4 regions of the Streptomyces sp. NPDC005151 genome follow, and region 1 is predicted to be linked to each of the others. Evidence: riboswitches for the same ligand, from Rfam matches in the RefSeq annotation. Region 1 holds a riboswitch; each other region holds the start of a gene.
What was found. Region 1 has a riboswitch for cyclic di-AMP ahead of ACWD6R_RS04310 (transglycosylase SLT domain-containing protein). Riboswitches for the same ligand answer to the same signal wherever they lie in the genome.
Positions count from the first base shown of each region.

Region 2: linked by a shared signal. The riboswitch ahead of ACWD6R_RS33435 (M23 family metallopeptidase) and the one ahead of ACWD6R_RS04310 (transglycosylase SLT domain-containing protein) in region 1 are both predicted to bind cyclic di-AMP.
Region 3: linked by a shared signal. The riboswitch ahead of ACWD6R_RS10350 (M23 family metallopeptidase) and the one ahead of ACWD6R_RS04310 (transglycosylase SLT domain-containing protein) in region 1 are both predicted to bind cyclic di-AMP.
Region 4: linked by a shared signal. The riboswitch ahead of ACWD6R_RS13665 (transglycosylase family protein) and the one ahead of ACWD6R_RS04310 (transglycosylase SLT domain-containing protein) in region 1 are both predicted to bind cyclic di-AMP.

Region 1 covers NZ_JBSFYR010000004.1:104,957-109,354, forward strand. The annotation lists gene ACWD6R_RS04305 (GMC oxidoreductase) at 1-1,491, opposite strand, end outside; gene ACWD6R_RS04310 (transglycosylase SLT domain-containing protein) at 1,862-2,635, opposite strand; cyclic di-AMP (ydaO/yuaA leader) riboswitch at 2,638-2,825, opposite strand; gene ACWD6R_RS04315 (DUF5996 family protein) at 3,397-4,350, shown strand; gene ACWD6R_RS04320 (UBP-type zinc finger domain-containing protein) at 4,362-4,398, opposite strand, start outside.
Region 2 covers NZ_JBSFYR010000096.1:5,771-10,168, reverse strand. The annotation lists gene ACWD6R_RS33440 (SGNH/GDSL hydrolase family protein) at 115-960, opposite strand; gene ACWD6R_RS33435 (M23 family metallopeptidase) at 1,287-2,234, opposite strand; cyclic di-AMP (ydaO/yuaA leader) riboswitch at 2,238-2,395, opposite strand; gene ACWD6R_RS33430 (alpha-galactosidase) at 2,678-4,398, opposite strand, start outside.
Region 3 covers NZ_JBSFYR010000013.1:72,179-76,576, reverse strand. The annotation lists gene ACWD6R_RS10365 (bifunctional acetate--CoA ligase family protein/GNAT family N-acetyltransferase) at 1-176, opposite strand, end outside; gene ACWD6R_RS10360 (HPr family phosphocarrier protein) at 348-629, shown strand; partial or broken gene ACWD6R_RS10355 (GntR family transcriptional regulator) at 824-1,542, opposite strand; gene ACWD6R_RS10350 (M23 family metallopeptidase) at 1,757-2,563, opposite strand; cyclic di-AMP (ydaO/yuaA leader) riboswitch at 2,577-2,743, opposite strand; gene ACWD6R_RS10345 (M16 family metallopeptidase) at 2,952-4,334, opposite strand; gene ACWD6R_RS10340 (M16 family metallopeptidase) at 4,361-4,398, opposite strand, start outside.
Region 4 covers NZ_JBSFYR010000019.1:77,495-81,892, forward strand. The annotation lists gene ACWD6R_RS13655 (cytochrome P450 family protein) at 1-407, shown strand, start outside; gene ACWD6R_RS13660 (transglycosylase family protein) at 513-1,424, shown strand; cyclic di-AMP (ydaO/yuaA leader) riboswitch at 1,725-1,896, shown strand; gene ACWD6R_RS13665 (transglycosylase family protein) at 1,900-2,631, shown strand; gene eno (phosphopyruvate hydratase) at 2,932-4,218, shown strand.

The sequences.
Region 1 (4,398 bases):
CCGGTTCAGCACCGCGCCGCCGAGCGGGTGGTACGTGAGGTGGTCGCCCCAGATCTTGTAGGTGCCGAAGAGATCGGTCCGGTAGATCGTCCCCTCCTTCTGGTTGATCCTGTCGAAGATCGTCCTGGCGGCGTCGATGGACGGCTGCTTCCAGGCGGTCTGCCAGTTCAGGTCGACCGTGCCCGTCGCGGCGTTCCACGAGAACTCGGCCCGGTTCGGGTTCTTGGTGATGGACAGGTAGAACGAGGCGTACGTCTCGATCCCGGTGGGCAGCGGCGCGACCTCGGCGAACGCGCCACCGGCGGCCCAGTTGTCGATGCCGCCCGTGGGAATGGACGCCTGAAGGCTGCCGGTCGGGTCCCACAGGTGGTTGGCCCGGCCGCACATGACGTTGCCGTTGTCGCCCCACCCTTTGCCGATCTCGTTGTTCAGGCCGGGGAGCGCGCCGGTGGCTTTCAGCTTGACCAGCAACTTGCTGGTGCCCACGCTGCCGGCCGCGAAGAACACCCGGTCCGCGGTCACCGTCTTGGTGGCCGTGGTGGCGCCGCCGGTGTCGATCTGGTCGATGACGACCGTGTAGCCGCCACCTGCCGCCGGGGCGACCGAAGTGACCTTGTGGAGCGGCGCGATGGCGACCCTGCCGGTGGCCCTGATCCGGTCGATGTACGTCTTCTGCAGCGACTTCTTGCCATAGTTGTTGCCGTAGAGGATCTCACCGGCCAGCGCCGACCTGGGGACGGTTCCGGCCTCTTCCTGCTTCATGTAGTCCCAGTCGTACACGGTGGGCACGAAGACGAACGGGAAGCCGGCGCGCTCGGCCTGTTTGCGGCCGACCCGGGCGTACTGGTAGCACGCGGCGGTGTCGAACCAGGCCGGATCGCCAATGCCGGCCCCGAGCCCGGCATTGGCGCGCGGGTAGTAGATGCCGTACATCTCGTCGGCGTCCACCGACGGGAGCACGGCTCCGAAGTTCTCGCGCTTGGGGGTGACCGCCATCCCACCGTTGACCAGCGAGCCGCCACCGACGCCGCGGCCCTGGTAGACGGTGATCCCGCTGAACTCCTCGGCGTCGAGGATCCCTGTGCTGCGGGTGATGTTCTTGTCGATGGGGAAGCCGAGGAAGTTGCTGAGGGGCTGCTTGGTCCTGGTGCGGAGCCAGTACGACCGGCTGTCCGGGGAGGTCGTGTTGGCGAAGATCCTGCCATCGGGGCCGGGGGTGTCCCAGGCCATACCCATTTCGATCATGTGCACGTCGACGCCCGCTTGGGCGAGACGCAGTGCGGCGACGGAGCCGCCGTATCCGGTGCCGATCACCAGGGCCGGAACATGGGCCCCGGAGTCGATCGGAGCGGCTGCGGATCCGACCCCGGCCTGGGCCGGAGTGGTGTGACCCGCGAGGGCCACGGCTCCTAAAATAGAACCAGTTCCTGTGATGAATCTTCGACGCGAAACGTCCTTGGGGCCTGCATTGTGCATGGTAGAGTCACTCATGTGACACGCCTCACTCTCTAAAGAGTGAAACTGGTTCTACTGCCGTTCGCGCGTTAAGTCACTATATACCGGTGGGTAACATGCGCCCGATCGAGGCACCCCGGATACGCAACGTCGTGCGTCAGGCGGGCCGACCCCGGTGGCCTTCCTCGCTCGGCCGGGTGCCCGCATCCCCTGGGGCGAGCTCCATGTCGGCAGCCGTGACGTTTTCGCCGACGCAGGGTTCGTCGAGTCGGCAGGCCCACACTCAGGCGGGCCGTCATGCGGATCGACTTCTGAATCGTCTCCCGTGCGCGACACCGACGGGAACGGGTGGCGAGCCCCATCGGACCTTCGCCACCCGTCATACCTGAATCAATGCAACCGGGCCTCAGTAGGCCCCGAACACGTTGTCGATCGAGCCGTACTTGGCGGCGGCGTAGTTGCACGCGGCCGTGATGTTGGCGACCGGGTCGTAAGGGTCCATCGACGTACCGGGCACGTGGTAGGCCCGGAACGTGGGGTCGATGACCTGCAGGAGACCCTTGGACGGCGTGCCCGCGGCGGCGTTCGAGTCCCAGTTGTTGATGGCCCGGGGGTTGCCCGAGGACTCGCGCATGATGTTGCGGTGGATGCCGTCGTAGCTGCCGGGGATGCCGTGCTGGGCCATGACGGCCAGCGACTCCTTGATCCAGCCGTCGAGGTCGTTCGTGTACGTCGCGGGCTTCGCGGTGACAGCAGCGGCGGTGCTCGCGGCCGTCGTGGACTCGACTGCCGCGGGCGCGGCCTTGGCGCCGATGGTGAGCTTCTGGCCCGCGTGAATTACGCCGGGGTCGGCTCCGATGACCGCTCGATTGTCCTTGTACAGCTGCTGCCAACCGCCACTCACGGAATGACTCAGGGCGATCTTGTAAAGGGTGTCACCGGATATCACGGAATAGATGGAGGGCGTGGCTGCCCGCACGGCAGCCGGCTTGGCGGGGGCGGCAGCGGGCGCCACCGTCTTGGAGACGGCGACGGCGGTGACAGGCTGCGCCGGCGCTGCCGAGGCAACGGTTGCCCCGATCATCGGAAGCGCGAGAGCGGCTCCGCCTGTGCTCACGGCGATGAATCCGCGAGTCAGCGAAATGGACTTACGACGACGGTGGTTAACCTGTGCGGGCATGGCGCATTCCTCTCCGTCGCCTACGAGGTGAGCTGTCGGGTTGAGGCTGGAGTTGCCTGGCCGTATGGGAATACGACTTCACCCCTAGCCGTTCCGGATACCGGATCGGCGGCTTACGTGGGTCCCCCGCTCCTGCCGTACGTGAGTGGTCGGGTTCCCGGACGGCGGCAGGATTCGGCGTTCCATCCGGATTGACGGTGACCGTAGGCGAGAAACTCCGACCTGAACAAGCCCCCATTTTTCGATCACAATTCATTTACAAGATCGAGTCGCGGAAATTTTCGCATTCCACCCCGGTCCGCGAAGTCAACTTTCTTGGCGCAGAAGGGAACCGGGCGGCACGTCGCTGCGACCGCGGGCCCGGAAGGTGACTCTCACCACTCAGCCCGAAAAGGGCGATTTGCCCGGCACGCAAGGCCTCGGCCCGTGCGGGTTGCGCATTCACCAGAACGGCGAGCGGCTTCCCTTCATCGTCAAAATTGCGACATTTAGGAGATTTTGACGTCGGCGGACAGACACCGGCCTCCGACTCGTCGGGAAGGGCGTCCCCGGGGAGACGACCGGGAGCAGCCGCGCGTCACGCGTCTGCGCCGACTGCGGCGCACGAGTGGCCGCCCACCGGCCAGGCCGTGCCGGTTCACGCGAACGACACCACGGCGGCCGCACGAGGTGCCGTACACCTTCGGCGTGGCCATGATGGTGCGGAAGAACGCCCTGCCCGCCCGCCGGGACCGTCCGGCAGCACGAGAGAAGTGATGGCGATGGAGCTGTTCCCGCCCATGCCGCTCGCCGAGTGGCGTGACACCAAAGAGACGCTCCACCGCTTCGCGCAGGTCGTCGGAAAGATCCGTCTCGCGGCCAGTGTCCGGCGCAATCACTGGTGGAACGTTCCGTTTCACCTCACTGGCCGCGGTATCACCACCCGCCCCATGGGGCAGATCGACGGCAACCCGATTTTCACGGTGGACTTCGACTTCGTCGGCCATCGACTCGTCATCACAAGACTGGACGGCGTGTCGGTCTCGTTCCCGCTTTCGGGCCAGTCTGTGGCGTCCTTCCACAAGAAGGTCATGGCCGCCCTGGACACGCTGGGCATCGAGGTGGATATCAACGTGCCCAAGCCATTCGATCTGCCCGACACCGACCGGCCGTTCGCCGAGGACACCGAGCACGCGGCATACGATCCCGAACTGGCCAACCGGTATTGGCAGGTCCTCAGTCAAGTGGCGCTGGTCCTGGAGGAATTCGCGGCGCGGTTTTCGGGGAAAGTCAGCCCCGTGCACCATTTCTGGCACACCTTCGACATCGCTCACACCCGCTTTTCGGAGCGTCAGATCGACCAGCCCCGGCAGATCGACCCGGTGACGCGGGAGGCCTACTCCCGGGAAGTGATCAGCTTCGGTTTCTGGTTCGGTGACGACAAGTTCGCCGCGCCCGCGTTCTACTCGTACACCGCTCCCGAACCGGCGCGGCTGGCGGAGGAACCGCTCACTCCGGTGTCGGCGCAATGGGTGGATCGTGGCGGCAGCCACCTGGCGGTGCTGCCGTACGACGCGGCCCGCACCGAGAGCGATCCCCGTGCGGCCGTACTCGCCTTCTACGAAAGCGCCTATCAGGCCGGAGCGGGGCGCGCCGGCTGGGACATCGACCGACTCGCCTGTCCCGGCGGGATGACCGATCCGTGCCTGAGGACCCGTACGTCTGCCGGTGGATGAGGAGCGCGGCTTCAGTGCAGCTGCCGCTCCCAGTCCGCGGGGACCTTG
Region 2 (4,398 bases), on a different contig from region 1:
TGCGTGCAGCTGCAAGGCGGAGGATTGAGGCATGGCGGAGCCATGGTGATTGACGACAACGCGGCAGATGTGCGTGCCCAGCCCCGCGACGCCGCCCTCCATTTGCCGGTCGGTCTAAAGCGGCAGGAGGTCCGGCCGCTTCGCCTCGACGTGGTCGCCGGAGGACTCGCCGCGCAGCCGCCGCCCTATCCACGAAACCAGGTACTCACGCGCCCAGTGGATGTCGTCGCGCCGGACCTCCAGCGTGCCGCGCTGTGCCTGCGGGGGCCATTCCTGGTCGGGGTCGGCCGGTACATCGAGGCCGAGGACCTGGGCGGCGCGCAGCGCGACCCGGGTGTGTCCCTCGGGCGACAGGTGGAGCCGGTCGTCGTCCCAGGCGCGCCGGTCCTGCACGGACTTCAGCGACCACAGGTCGAGGACCGGGCAGTCGTAGCGATCGGCGATGGAGCGCACATGGGCGGTGTACGTGGCGATCTTGCCGCGCAGATGGCGCAGGACGGGAACGCCGCGGGTGTCGAAGCCGGTCGTCACCAGGACGGTGCCGACCGAGTCGGTGAGCTCGGCGACCGCGCGCTCGAAGCGCTCGGCCACGTCGTCGGGGTCGGTGCCGGGCCGGATGATGTCGTTGCCGCCCGCGCAGAAGCTCACCAGATCGGGTGCGAGCTCCTTGGCGCGCGGTACCTGCTCCTCGACGATCTGGTCGAGGAGGCGTCCGCGTACGGCGAGATTGGCGTACCGGAAATTTCCGTGTGCGGAGCCCTCGGAGCTCGTCGCCGCATCGGTGTCCGGGAGCTGGTCCGCGAGAAGTACCGCGAAACGGTCCGCCCAGCCGACGAAGGTTCCGTCCGGGCCGGGGTCTCCGACTCCCTCGGTGAAGCTGTCGCCAATCGCTGCGTACGACCCGATGGCGCCCTGCCGGTTGATGACGCCACGTTGATTGTTTCTCGAATCGTCTGCCACAAGCGCATATCCTGCACCGCTGAATGTGACCTACGCGACCGTAATAAGGGGTTGACGGGTGGTGAGATAGACCACCCGGTCAGGTTTTGGCAAAGGGGGAATAACGCCCCCCGCGGTAGGGAGTGGATCAGCGAGCGGCGTCATGCGGCTTCGATTGCAAGGCGGAGGACGGAGTCGACGCGGAGCGTCGGCGACTGACGACAACGCCGCCAGCGGAGTCGCAGGGCGTCGGGAGCCCACTCCCTATCGCGGGGGAGGCCGTAAGTGAAGGGGCGGTGCGTCGCCGCGCACCGCCCCTTCACCGAGCCGACCGGATCAGCCGTGGATCAGACGTGGATCCCGTGCGAGGCCAGGTAGGCGATCGGGTCGATGTCCGACCCGTACGCCGGGCCAGTGCGGACCTCGAAGTGCAGGTGCGGGCCGGTGGCGTTGCCGGTGGCACCGGAGAGGCCGACCTGCTGGCCTGCGGTCACGGTCTGGCCCGCCGAGACGGAGAGCGAGGACATGTGGCCGTACTGCGAGTAGTGGCCGTCGGCGTGCTTGATGACGACCTGGTTGCCGTACGCGCCACCCCAGCCGGCGGTGACGACGGTGCCGGAGGTGATCGCCTTCACGCTGGTGCCGGTGGCGACCGGGAAGTCGATACCCGTGTGGCTGCCGCTGGACCAGTTGGAGCCGGAGGCACGGTAGGCGGTGGTGTGGTTGCCCGGGACCGGGTGGACGTAGCCGGAGCTGTTGCTCCGACCGGCCGAGGCGGAGGACGTGGTGGTCTTGACGGACTCCGAAGCCTTGGACTGCGACGCGGACTTGTCGGCCGAGGAGGTCGACGGAGCCTTCGACGGGGCAGCCTTCGACGGAGCCGGGGCGGACTGCGTGGTGTCCGTCGTCGCGGCGGAGTCGGCCGGCTTGCCGCCGAGCGTCAGCTTCATGCCCGGGAAGATAAGGCTCGGGTTCTCGCCGACGACCGCGCGGTTGTCCTGGTACAGCTGCTGCCAGCCGCCCTTGACCTGCTGCTCGGCGGCGATCTTCGACAGGTAGTCACCGGCAACGACGGAGTACGTCCGGGTCTCGACCTTGTTCTTCACGACCGGCGCGGCCTCGGCGGCGACGTGCGTGGCTGCCGACTGCGCGGTGGGCGCGGCCTGCTCCGCGGCGTGGGCACCGGTGGCGCCGAGCAGCGGAAGGGCGATGACGGCCCCACCGGCGCCGACGGCGGCGACGCCACGGGCGATCGTGCTGGACTTGGTACGGCGGTGCTTACCCGATGTGGGCATGAAGAATTTCCTCTCCGGCGCCTACGAGGTGAGCTGTCGGGTTCGGGCTGGAGATGCCCGGTCGCAGTTCGCGACTTCACCCCGAGCCGGCCGGATCTCTCCGGGCGGCGGCTTACCTGGTTCCCCCGCTCCTGCCACACGTGAGTGGGTGCGAATTCCGGGCGGCGGCAGGATTAGGCGGTCCGTCCGGATTGAGGGTGACCGTAGGCGAGCGAGGACGGCGGAAACAAGCCATCGACTACTCAGGGGAATCCACGCCGGGAAATCGGCGCGGAATTCCGGTCACCCTCCGTGGATTACGGATCTTGGCTTTCCGCGCGACGTCCGGAATACCCATCTGTGGCGCCACCACACACCGTCACGGATATGATCCCGCTCACGAGGAAGGCATCATCTCCCGCAGAAATAGGCCATGTTCCACTAAAAGTCGCAATACGGACATGTCACGAACGTTCGCCACGTCGGAGCCTCAGTACCTTCGCGTCCAGGTCCCCCCGCAGCCCGGTGTGCAGACCCTGATGCAGCAGCACGGCACCGTGGTGGACCGCCCCGGTGTCCAGGTCGGTGTAGGTCGCCGCGGGGTCGAGCCCGCGCAGCCGCAGGGCCGGCGGCCGCTCCCCGTACCGCTGCGCCTCCAGCCACATCAGCACCACGGCCTCGTCGCCGTGCACGTACTGCACGGCGCTGAGCCCACCGCGCGGGGCACGCAGCCGGTACAGCGCGCCGTGCTGCACGGCGGGACGGATCTCCTTGTAGAGATCCACCCAGCTCCGCGCCTCGGCCAGCTCCTCGTCACTCCACTCGGTGAGATCCCCGCCGACCCCGAGCACCCCGGCCATCGCGCTGACGAAGCGGAAGCGCAGCGAACTGACCCTGCTGTTGAGCTGGACATTCGGACTGTCGGTGACCCAGGCGGCCATCACCCGCGCCGGATGGATCTGCCCGAAGCCCTCCTGGATGGCGAGCCGGTCGAGCGGGTCGGTGTTGTCGGAGGTCCACACCTGGTCGGTACGGGCGAGGATCTCCAGGTCGATCCGGCCACCGCCGCCCGAGCAGGACTCGAAGGCGACGCCGGGGTGGGCGGCCCGCAGCCGGTCGATCAGCGCGTAGAGCGCGTCCACATGTGCGATCCAGAGCTTCTGCGGATAGTCCTCGCCCGGCCAGCCCGCATCGGTGAAGCAGCGGTTGAAGTCCCATTTCACATAGTCGATCGGGGCGCTGGAGAGCAGCGTGTCGAGCTGCTCCCACAGATAGTTCTGCACATCGGTCCGGGCCAGATTGAGCACCAGCTGATGACGGAATTCGGTCCGGGTCCGCCCAGGGAAGTGCTGCACCCAGTCGGGGTGCGCGCGATACAGATCACTGTCGGCGTTCACCATCTCCGGCTCGACCCAGATGCCGAACTGCATGCCGAGTCCGTGCACTTCGTCGGCGAGCGGCTTCAGCCCGCCGGGGAATCGCTCGGGGTTGGGGGTCCAGTCGCCGAGTCCGGCCCGGTCGCTGGTGCGCTGCCCGAACCATGCGTCGTCCACGACGAACAGCTCGACGCCCATCGCCGCGGCGCGCTCGGCGAGGGCGCGCTGCTGGTCCTCCGCGATGTCGAAGCCGGTCGCCTCCCAGGAGTTGTAGAGCACCGGCCGCAGGCTCTCGGCGTCCGGGACGACATGGGCCAGTTGCCAGGCGTGCCAGGACCGGCTCGCCCCGCCGAACCCTTCGGCGCTCCACAGTCCGGCGAACACCGGTGTGGTGTACGTCTCCCCCGGTGCGAGCCGCAGCAGCCCGGAGTCGTCGTATCCGGCGCCTCCGGTGATCTGCACAAGCCCGTCGGGGAGCTGCTGCACCGCGATCCGCCACGAGCCGGACCAGCCGAGCGCGCAGCCGTACACCTCGCCCTCCTCCTCGGTGGCGGCGCCGTCCGCGTCGAGCGCGACCCAGGGCAGGAACTGGTGTCCGGTGTGGCCGCGCCTGCTGGAGAGGACCTTCTCGCCGTACGTCAGATCCGACCGTACGAGCTGTGTCTCGGCCGCCCAGCGGCCGTGCAGCTGGCTCAGCCGCCAGCTGTCGCGGGCGGGCAGCGCCCAGGCCGCCGCGTCGGCGCGCAGCAGCTCCAGCGGCGGACCGTCCGGACCGGTGTGGGTGACGGTGGCCCAGCGCTCGATGACGT
Region 3 (4,398 bases), on a different contig from region 1:
AAGAACCGGTAGTACTTCGACTCGTCGGAGACCTGCTCGTAGAAGCTGACCAGGCGCTCGGCATCGTCCGTGGTGATGGGCCTGATGCGGGCCGTACCGCCGTCGCGGAGCACCACGTCCGCTTCCCAGTGGTCGGGGTACGCGTGGTGCGGACTCTGCTCCGGCGCGGGCTGCATGGGCAAAGCCTACGGCGCGGTCAGCGGTCGCGTAGGGCCCGGGGCCGGGGCAGTCTGAGAGCTCCGATCGGCCGTGCGGCACGGGCTGGGGCCGGGTTGCGGGTCGGCGGGAAGACAGCGACTGCGTGAGAGACTGGTCTAGACAACCATTGATTCGTGAAGGGCAGAACCATGGCTGAGCGCCGCGTAAATGTCGGTTGGGCCGAGGGCCTGCACGCCCGCCCCGCTTCCATCTTCGTCCGTGCCGCCACGGCGTCCGGCGTCCCCGTGACGATCGCCAAGTCCGACGGCCCCCCGGTGAACGCCGCCTCCATGCTCGCGGTGCTCGGTCTCGGCGCGCACGGCGGCGAGGAGATCGTGCTCGCCTCCGAGGCGGACGACGCGGAAGCCGCGCTCGACCGTCTGGCGAAGCTGGTCACCGAGGGGCTCGAGGAGCTCCCTGAGACCGTCTGATTCCAGGGTTCCGATCAGGGGGGAAGCCTTTCCGGCCGATTCCTGTCCGGTCTATTTCTGTGGCGGAGCCGCGGTACCCCCCAACCGGGGCCGCGGCTCCTTCGTTTTCGGATACCGACAATACATTCGGAGCGAATTCAGGCAGCTCAAAGAAAGCCCCGCGCATCTACTTCTCTTTGTATACGGCGCATGTGTTAATTCCGGCCGCTCGCGGTGTTTACGGCATGTTGCGAAGTCCTCACCCGGCCGCCGGAGCGGGGGCGCCGGCATCACGGCCCGGGGCACCGCCCGCGCGGCGCAGCCGGTGCGCGGCGGTGGCCCGCTCGGCGTGCTGGGCGGCCAGCGCCCTGGCCCGTTCCGCGTCGCCGCGCGCCACGGCGTCCACGATGGCTCCGTGCTCGCCCCAGGAATCGGCGGGGCGGGCCGACTGCTCGACCGCGTACATCCAGGCGATCTTGTGCCGTAGCTGGGTGAGCAGCGCGGTGAGCCCGGGGCTGCCGGACGCCTGGGCGAGCGTCTCGTGGAACCAGCCGCCCAGGGAGCGCAGATCCTCCCCCTCGCCCCGCCGCGCCCTGTCCTGACCCAGCCTGACCAGGCCGCGCAGCACCTTGAGGTGCGCCTCGGTGCGACGTTGCGCGGCACGGGCCGCACCCAGCGGCTCCAGCAGCATCCGTACCTCCAGAAGGTCGGCGGCCTCCTGTTCGGTGGGCTCGGCGACACAGGCACCGGCATGTCGGCGAGTGACCACGAAGCCCTCGGATTCCAGGGTGCGCAGCGCTTCCCGCACCGGGACACGGGAGACCCCGTAACGGCGCGCGAGCAGCTCCTCGGTGAGTCTGCTGCCGCGTTCGAAGACACCGGAGACGATGTCGTCACGGATTGCCGTGCATACCGATTGCGCCGGAATGCGCATGTCCGAACCTCCGCCTTAATCCCCGCGAAACGCGGCCGATCGACGCCTGTTCTGTGACTCTATTGCAATGCAACTGCATTTCCGACGCCGGGCCGAAAACCATGAATATCTTCTGGCCCGGGGACGGTTCCGCGGGGCGGTTCGGCAGGGGCGGACACGACGAAGGCCCCGGCGGGAAACCGAGGCCTTCGGGGTGTTGCGGACGGGACGTCGGTCAGACGTTCACGCCATGGGCGCGCAGGTACGCCACGGGGTCCATGTCGGAGCCGTACGAAGGCGTGGTGCGGGCCTCGAAGTGGAGGTGCGGTCCGGTGGAGTTGCCGGTCGAGCCGGAGAGGCCGATCTGCTGGCCCGCGCCGACGCTCTGGCCGACGGAGACGCCGATCGAGGAGAGGTGGCCGTACTGGGTGTACGTGCCGTCCGTCATCCGCAGCACGATGTTGTTGCCGTATGCGCCGCCCCAGCCCGCCTCGACGACCGTGCCGGCGCCGACGGCGACGACGGAGCTTCCGGAGGCGGCATGGAAGTCGATGCCCGAGTGGCGGCCGGAGGACCAGAGGGACCCGCTCGACTTGTAGCCGGTGGTGGCGTACGAACCGGCGACCGGGAGCTGGAAGGAGCCCAGGCGGGTGCGCTCGGCGGAACGGGTGGCGCGGGCCTTCGCGTCACGGGCCGCCTTGGCGCGGGCCTCGGCCTCGGCCTTCGCCGCCGCCTTGGCCTTCGCTTCGGCCTTGGCTGCCGCGGCAGCCTTCGCCTTCACCTTCGCGGCGACGTCGGCCTGGCGCTTCTGCACCTTGGCCTGGGTGGCCACCTGGTCGGCGAGGCCATCCTCGATGGCGATGATCTGGGTCAGGCCGGTTTCATTGACGAAGGAGGCCTCGGCATCCGCGGCGAGGGCCGGAGAGGCCAGTCCGCCGATGACGCCGGTGGTCGCCAGCGTCGCGACTCCGGCGATGCGTGCGCTCCCGCGCTTCAGGCGGCTCGGGGCACGGTGCTTCCCGGTGGGGCGGGTGAACGCCATGAAGTAGCTGGTCCTTTCCTTCCTTCTCGCCTACCGGGTTAGCTGACGGGTTCGGAGCAGGAAGGTCTCCTACGGATCCCCGGCCTCACAGGAGGTCGCGGCATCCGATTCACCCCAGGGACTGTGTGGGTCCCCGGCTCCCCAGGCTCGCGCCTGACGGGGACTCGGCGATCACTGCCCGGCGCCACGGATGCGGCATACGAGTGACGGACAGTGGAGCCGACGCTAGGCGGGGGCACTTTCATTCACCAAACGGACAGGGCGCTTTGTAGCGCATCCCACAGGGCAAGGAATAAGTTTTCATCTCAAATCAGACAAAAGGGAAGACCCTGGCGAGAAGCGACTCGCCAGGGTCTCTCTTTGCCCCTCTTTGCGGGACTTTGGTGCATCAGCCGGTGACGACCGACACCTCTCCGATGCCCAACGCCCTGACCCGCTCCTCGATCTGCGCGGCGTCGCCGACGAGAATCGTGACCAGCCGGTCCACGGGGAAGGCGTTGACCACGGCTGCGGTCGCCTCGACCGTGCCGGTCTCGGCCAGGCGGGCGTACAGCTGCGCCTGGTAGTCGTCCGGGAGGTGCTGCTCGACCTGGTCGGCGAGCGTGCCGGCGACGGAGGCAGCCGTCTCGAACTTCAGCGGGGCGACACCCACGAGGTTCTGCACAGCGGTCTCGCGCTCGGCGTCGGTCAGCCCCTCGGCCACCAGCGTCCGCAGGACCTTCCACAGGTCGTCGAGCGCCGGTCCGGTGGACTCCGTGTCCACCGAGCCACTGATCGCCAGCATCGCCGCGCCGGTCGCCCCGGAGGCGGAGTCCGGGGCCGTCGAGCGCAGGACCTGCCCGAAGGCCCGCACGCCGTAGGTGTAGCCCTTCTCCTCGCGCAGCACCCGGTCCAGCCGGGAGGTGAGTGTGCCGCCCAGGCAGTAGGTGCCGAGGACCTGGGCCGGCCACACGCTGTCGTGCCGGTCGGCGCCGATGCGGCCGATCAGCAGCTGTGTCTGCACGGCGCCCGGACGGTCGACGATCACCACGCGGCCGGTGTCGTCGGCAGTGATCGGCGGGACCGGACGGGGCTCCACGGTGTTCCCGGTCCAGTCGCCGATGGTGTCGGCGAGCAGGGCGTCCAGGTCGATACCGGTGAGGTCGCCGACGACGACGGCGGTCGCGGTGGACGGCCGGACATGGGCCTCGTAGAAGGCTCGCACGGCCGCGGAGTCGATCCGCTCCACCGTCTCCTCGGTGCCCTGGCGCGGGCGTGACATCCGCGACGTGGCCGGGAAGAGCTCCTTGGAGAGCTGCTTGGCGGCACGCCGGGCCGGGTTGGCCTGCTCGTGCGGAATCTCGTCGAGCCGGTTGTTCACCAGTCGCTCGATCTCGCTGTCGGCGAACGCGGGCGCCCGCAGCGCCTCGGCGACCAGCCCGAGAGCCTTGGCCAGCCGGGAGGCCGGAACCTCCAGGGAGACCCGCATGCCGGGATGGTCGGCGTGCGCGTCGAGGGTGGCGCCGCAACGCTCCAGCTCGGCGGCGAACTCCTCGGCGGAGTGCTTGTCGGTGCCCTCGGAAAGGGCTCGCGCCATGATCGTGGCCACGCCGTCGAGGCCCTCGGGCTCGGCGTCCAGCGGGGCGTCGAGGAAGATCTCGACCGCGACGACCTGCTGGCCGGGACGGTGGCAGCGCAGCACCGTCAGCCCATTGGGCAGGGCGCCGCGCTCGGGTGCGGGAAAGGCCCAGGGCCTGGCCGTGCCGGGGGTCGGCTGCGGGTGGTACTCCATCGATACTCCAGTCGCGGCAGCGTCGGTCACTTGTCCGCCCCTTCGTGCGCGTCGGTGTCGGTGT
Region 4 (4,398 bases), on a different contig from region 1:
ACGACGGTCCGGTGGAGCTGGCGACCTGGCGGTTCGCCACCGAGCCGCTGACCCTCGGCGGGCAGCGGATCGCGGCGGGTGACCCCGTACTGGTGGTGCTCGCCGCCGCAGACCGGGACCCGGAACGGTTTGCGAACCCGGACACGCTGGACCTCGCGCGGCGTGACAATCAGCACCTCGGATACGGGCACGGCATCCATTACTGCCTGGGAGCACCGCTTGCCCGACTGGAGGGACAGGCTGCCCTGGCCACGCTGTTGAGGCGCCTCCCGGACCTGCGGCTTGCGGTGGAACCTACCGATTTGCGATGGCGTGGCGGACTCATCATGCGTGGACTGCGCACGCTTCCGGTGGAGTTCGGTCCCGGCCGGCACTCCGATGAGGGTGACACTCTGTCAACTCTGTGACTTTCACGTGATCTGCGCTGCATCGACTTGTGACAAGCGTTCGAGTGCCGCTACGTTCACCGTTCGACTCACCAGTCACTCGTCAGTCACACGGAAGGCAACCCCATGGGCTCCGCGAACGGCAGGCACCGTCGCCCTCGCCAGGCACCCGCGATCGTCGTCGCCGCAGGCGTGACCGGTTCGGCCATCGCCATCCCCCTGCTCGGCGCGGCCGGTGCGCACGCCGCCGACGCCACGACCTGGGACCGGGTCGCAGAGTGCGAGAGCGGCGGCATGTGGAGCGCCGACCTCGGCAACGGCTTCTATGGCGGTCTTCAGTTCTCGCAGGACGCCTGGAAGTCGTACGGCGGTGAGGCGTACGCCCCGCGCGCCGACCTCGCCAGCCGCTCGCAGCAGATAACGGTCGCCGAGAAGGTCCTGGAAGACCAGGGGCCGAAGGCGTGGCCCAGCTGTGTGGCCATCTCCGGGCTCACGGAGGACGGGGTGTTGCCGGGGGTCGACCCGGGAATCGTGCCGTCGGCCGAACCGGCGGAGAGCGGGGACGCGTCCGAGGCACCGTCCGCCAAGGCGTCCGCCACGCCTTCGGGCAAGGCGTCCGCCACGCCTTCGGGCAAGGCGTCGCACAAGCCGTCGGCAGAGCCGTCAGCCACATCGCCATCCAAGAAGTCCGATTCATCCGACTCGCCCCAGAAATCCGGCTCGTCCGACAGTGAGGCGGGCGGCAAGCACCGCGGCGCGCCGGCCCCCGAGGTGAGCCAGGACACGGACAGGGGCGGCGACCGGGACTCGGGCCGGCATGCTTCCCGCGGTAACAGTGAGGGGCGCGACACGCGCGCGGCGGCAGCCGACGGCGATTACACCGTCCGGCCGGGCGACAACCTCTGGGCGATTGCTGACGTACAGAAGGTTCCCGGTGGATGGCCCGCTCTCTATGAGGCGAACAAGGGTGCGGTCGGCAGCGACCCGGGCCTCATCCTGCCTGGCCAGAGCCTCGGTCTCGGCGTGAAGTCGAAGTGAGAGCAGTCCGATAAACAGCTAAAAGCACCCCAAAAACCGGGGTAGTTCAGGGACCTATGTCCGCTTATGCGTAAGTGAGACATGGGTCTCTTTGCGTCAACTGGCGTGTCGCGTCTGTCGGGTCTGTCCGCATCGCCCCTCACCTGCGAAAACGCTGCGCAGTCAGATGCAGGTAAGGACTGATTGTCCGTTATGCCCATCTTTGAATGTCGAGGTTGCATACGTTTACGGTCGGAACCGCTCGCACCGCGGGCCCCGTCGACCGTCACGCCGAATCCTGCCGTCGGTCGAAGGGAACAGACGCGTAAAGCGCCGTAGGCAGGAGCGGGGGACCCAGGTAAGCCGCCGGGCCCGATGGTCGAAAGACCGTCAGGACCGGCTCGGGGTGAAGTCGCGTGCTAGGACATGCGACCGGGCAACTCACTTGGCCCGAACCCGACAGCTCACCTCGTAGGCGTCGGTGAGGAGAAGTTCCATGCTGCTGAACAGCAAGGGCAAGCACCGTCGCCCGTCCAAGGTCGTCCGTGTCGCCACGCTCGCCGGTGTCACCGGTGCCGCCATCGCCGCTCCCCTGATCGGTGCGACCGGTGCCTCCGCCGCCTCCGTCGCCACGTGGGACGCCGTCGCCCAGTGCGAGTCCGGTGGCAACTGGTCCATCAACACCGGCAACGGCTACTACGGCGGCCTGCAGTTCTCGCAGTCCAGCTGGGCCGCCGCCGGTGGTACGCAGTACGCCCCGCGTGCAGACCTCGCCACCAAGGCTCAGCAGATCGCCACCGCCGAGAAGCTCCTCGACATGCAGGGCCCGGGTGCCTGGGGCTGTGCCGGCGCCGGTCGCCTCACCAACGACGGTGTCGACCCGGGCGTCGACAACGGCTCCACCGCGCAGCAGAGCGCCCCGGCGCAGGAGTCGAAGCAGGCCGTGCCGAAGCAGGCCGCGCCGAAGCCGGCCGAGCGCACCGAGGCCCCCGCCGCCTCCCGCGCGGACCGCGGCACCGCCCCCAAGAAGACCGTCACCACGCCGACCGGCGAGAAGGTCGCCAAGGGTGACGGCGAGTACGAGGTGAAGTCCGGCGACTCGCTCAGCAAGATCGCCGCGCAGCACAAGGTGAAGGGCGGCTGGCAGCAGCTCTTCAAGCTGAACAAGGACATCGTCAAGGACGCCGACCTGATCTACCCGGGTCAGCAGCTCCACCTGACGAAGTAGGACGGGCGCTCGTGCACACGGGCTCTCCGTAGATACGGGCTCTCTCCTCCCCGAGCACCCCGATCCGGCGCGGATTCCCCCGTACGCGCCGGGTCGGGGTTTCCGCATCCACTGTTCAACTGTTGTCGTTACCGTCCAGTAGAAATCTGGACCTTTGCCCTGCTATGAGTGTCCTTGGGTCCTTTTTCGTCCCAGGAGGCGGGCAGTCGGCGGACCGAGACGGCCCAGCCGGATAGGCTCTTGTCGCAAGGCCAAAGCGATCCTGCACAACCAGCGTCATATCCCAGAAGGAGATGCCTCGTGCCGTCCATCGACGTCGTCGTAGCCCGGGAAATCCTCGACTCCCGCGGAAACCCCACGGTCGAGGTCGAGGTTGGCCTCGACGACGGCAGCACGGGCCGTGCTGCTGTTCCGTCCGGCGCCTCCACCGGTGCGTTCGAGGCCATTGAGCTTCGCGACGGTGACCCCAACCGCTACCAGGGCAAGGGCGTCGAGAAGGCCGTCCTCGCCGTGATCGAGCAGATCGGCCCGGAGCTCGTCGGCTACGACGCCACCGAGCAGCGGCTGATCGACCAGGCCATGTTCGACCTGGACGCCACCGAGAACAAGGGCTCGCTCGGCGCCAACGCCATCCTCGGCGTCTCGCTGGCCGTCGCGCACGCCGCGTCCGAGGCCTCGGACCTGCCGCTGTTCCGCTACCTCGGTGGCCCGAACGCGCACCTGCTGCCCGTCCCGATGATGAACATCCTCAACGGTGGGTCGCACGCCGACTCCAACGTGGACATCCAGGAGTTCATGATCGCCCCGATCGGCGCGGAGTCCTTCTCCGAGGCCCTGCGCTGGGGCGCCGAGGTCTACCACACGCTGAAGAAGGTCCTGAAGACCAAGGGCCTGTCGACCGGTCTCGGCGACGAGGGCGGCTTCGCGCCGAACCTGGAGTCGAACCGCGCTGCCCTGGACCTCATCCTCGAGGCCATCAAGGAAGCCGGTTACGCCCCGGGCAAGGACATCGCGCTCGCGCTCGACGTCGCCGCCTCGGAGTTCTACAAGGACGGCAAGTACGAGTTCGAGGGCAAGTCCCGCTCGGCCGCCGAGATGACCGAGTACTACGAGGAGCTCGTCTCCGCGTACCCGCTGGTCTCCATCGAGGACCCGCTGTACGAGGACGACTGGGCCGGCTGGAACGTCATCACCCAGAAGCTCGGCGCCAAGGTGCAGATCGTCGGCGACGACCTGTTCGTCACCAACCCGGAGCGCCTGGCCCGCGGCATCGAGGAGGGCTCCGCCAACGCCCTGCTCGTCAAGGTCAACCAGATCGGTTCGCTGACCGAGACCCTGGACGCCGTCGAGCTGGCCCAGCGCAACGGCTTCAAGTGCATGATGTCCCACCGCTCCGGCGAGACCGAGGACGTCACCATTGCCGACCTCGCCGTCGCGGTGAACTGCGGCCAGATCAAGACCGGCGCCCCGGCCCGCTCGGACCGCGTCGCCAAGTACAACCAGCTGCTGCGCATCGAGGAGATCCTCGACGACGCGGCGGTGTACGCGGGCCGCTCCGCGTTCCCGCGGTTTCGCTCTGCGAACTGATCAGCACAGCGCTCTGCGAACTGATCAGCACAGCGCTCTGCGAACTGATCAGCACAGCGCTCTGCGAACTGATCAGCACAGCAAGGGCTGATCGCAGGCCCGGTACCGGGCAAAGGCCCCGGCCTCCGTCCGTCCCCGCACTCGGTCCCGTACCGTGTGCGGGGACGGACGTGCGTAGTG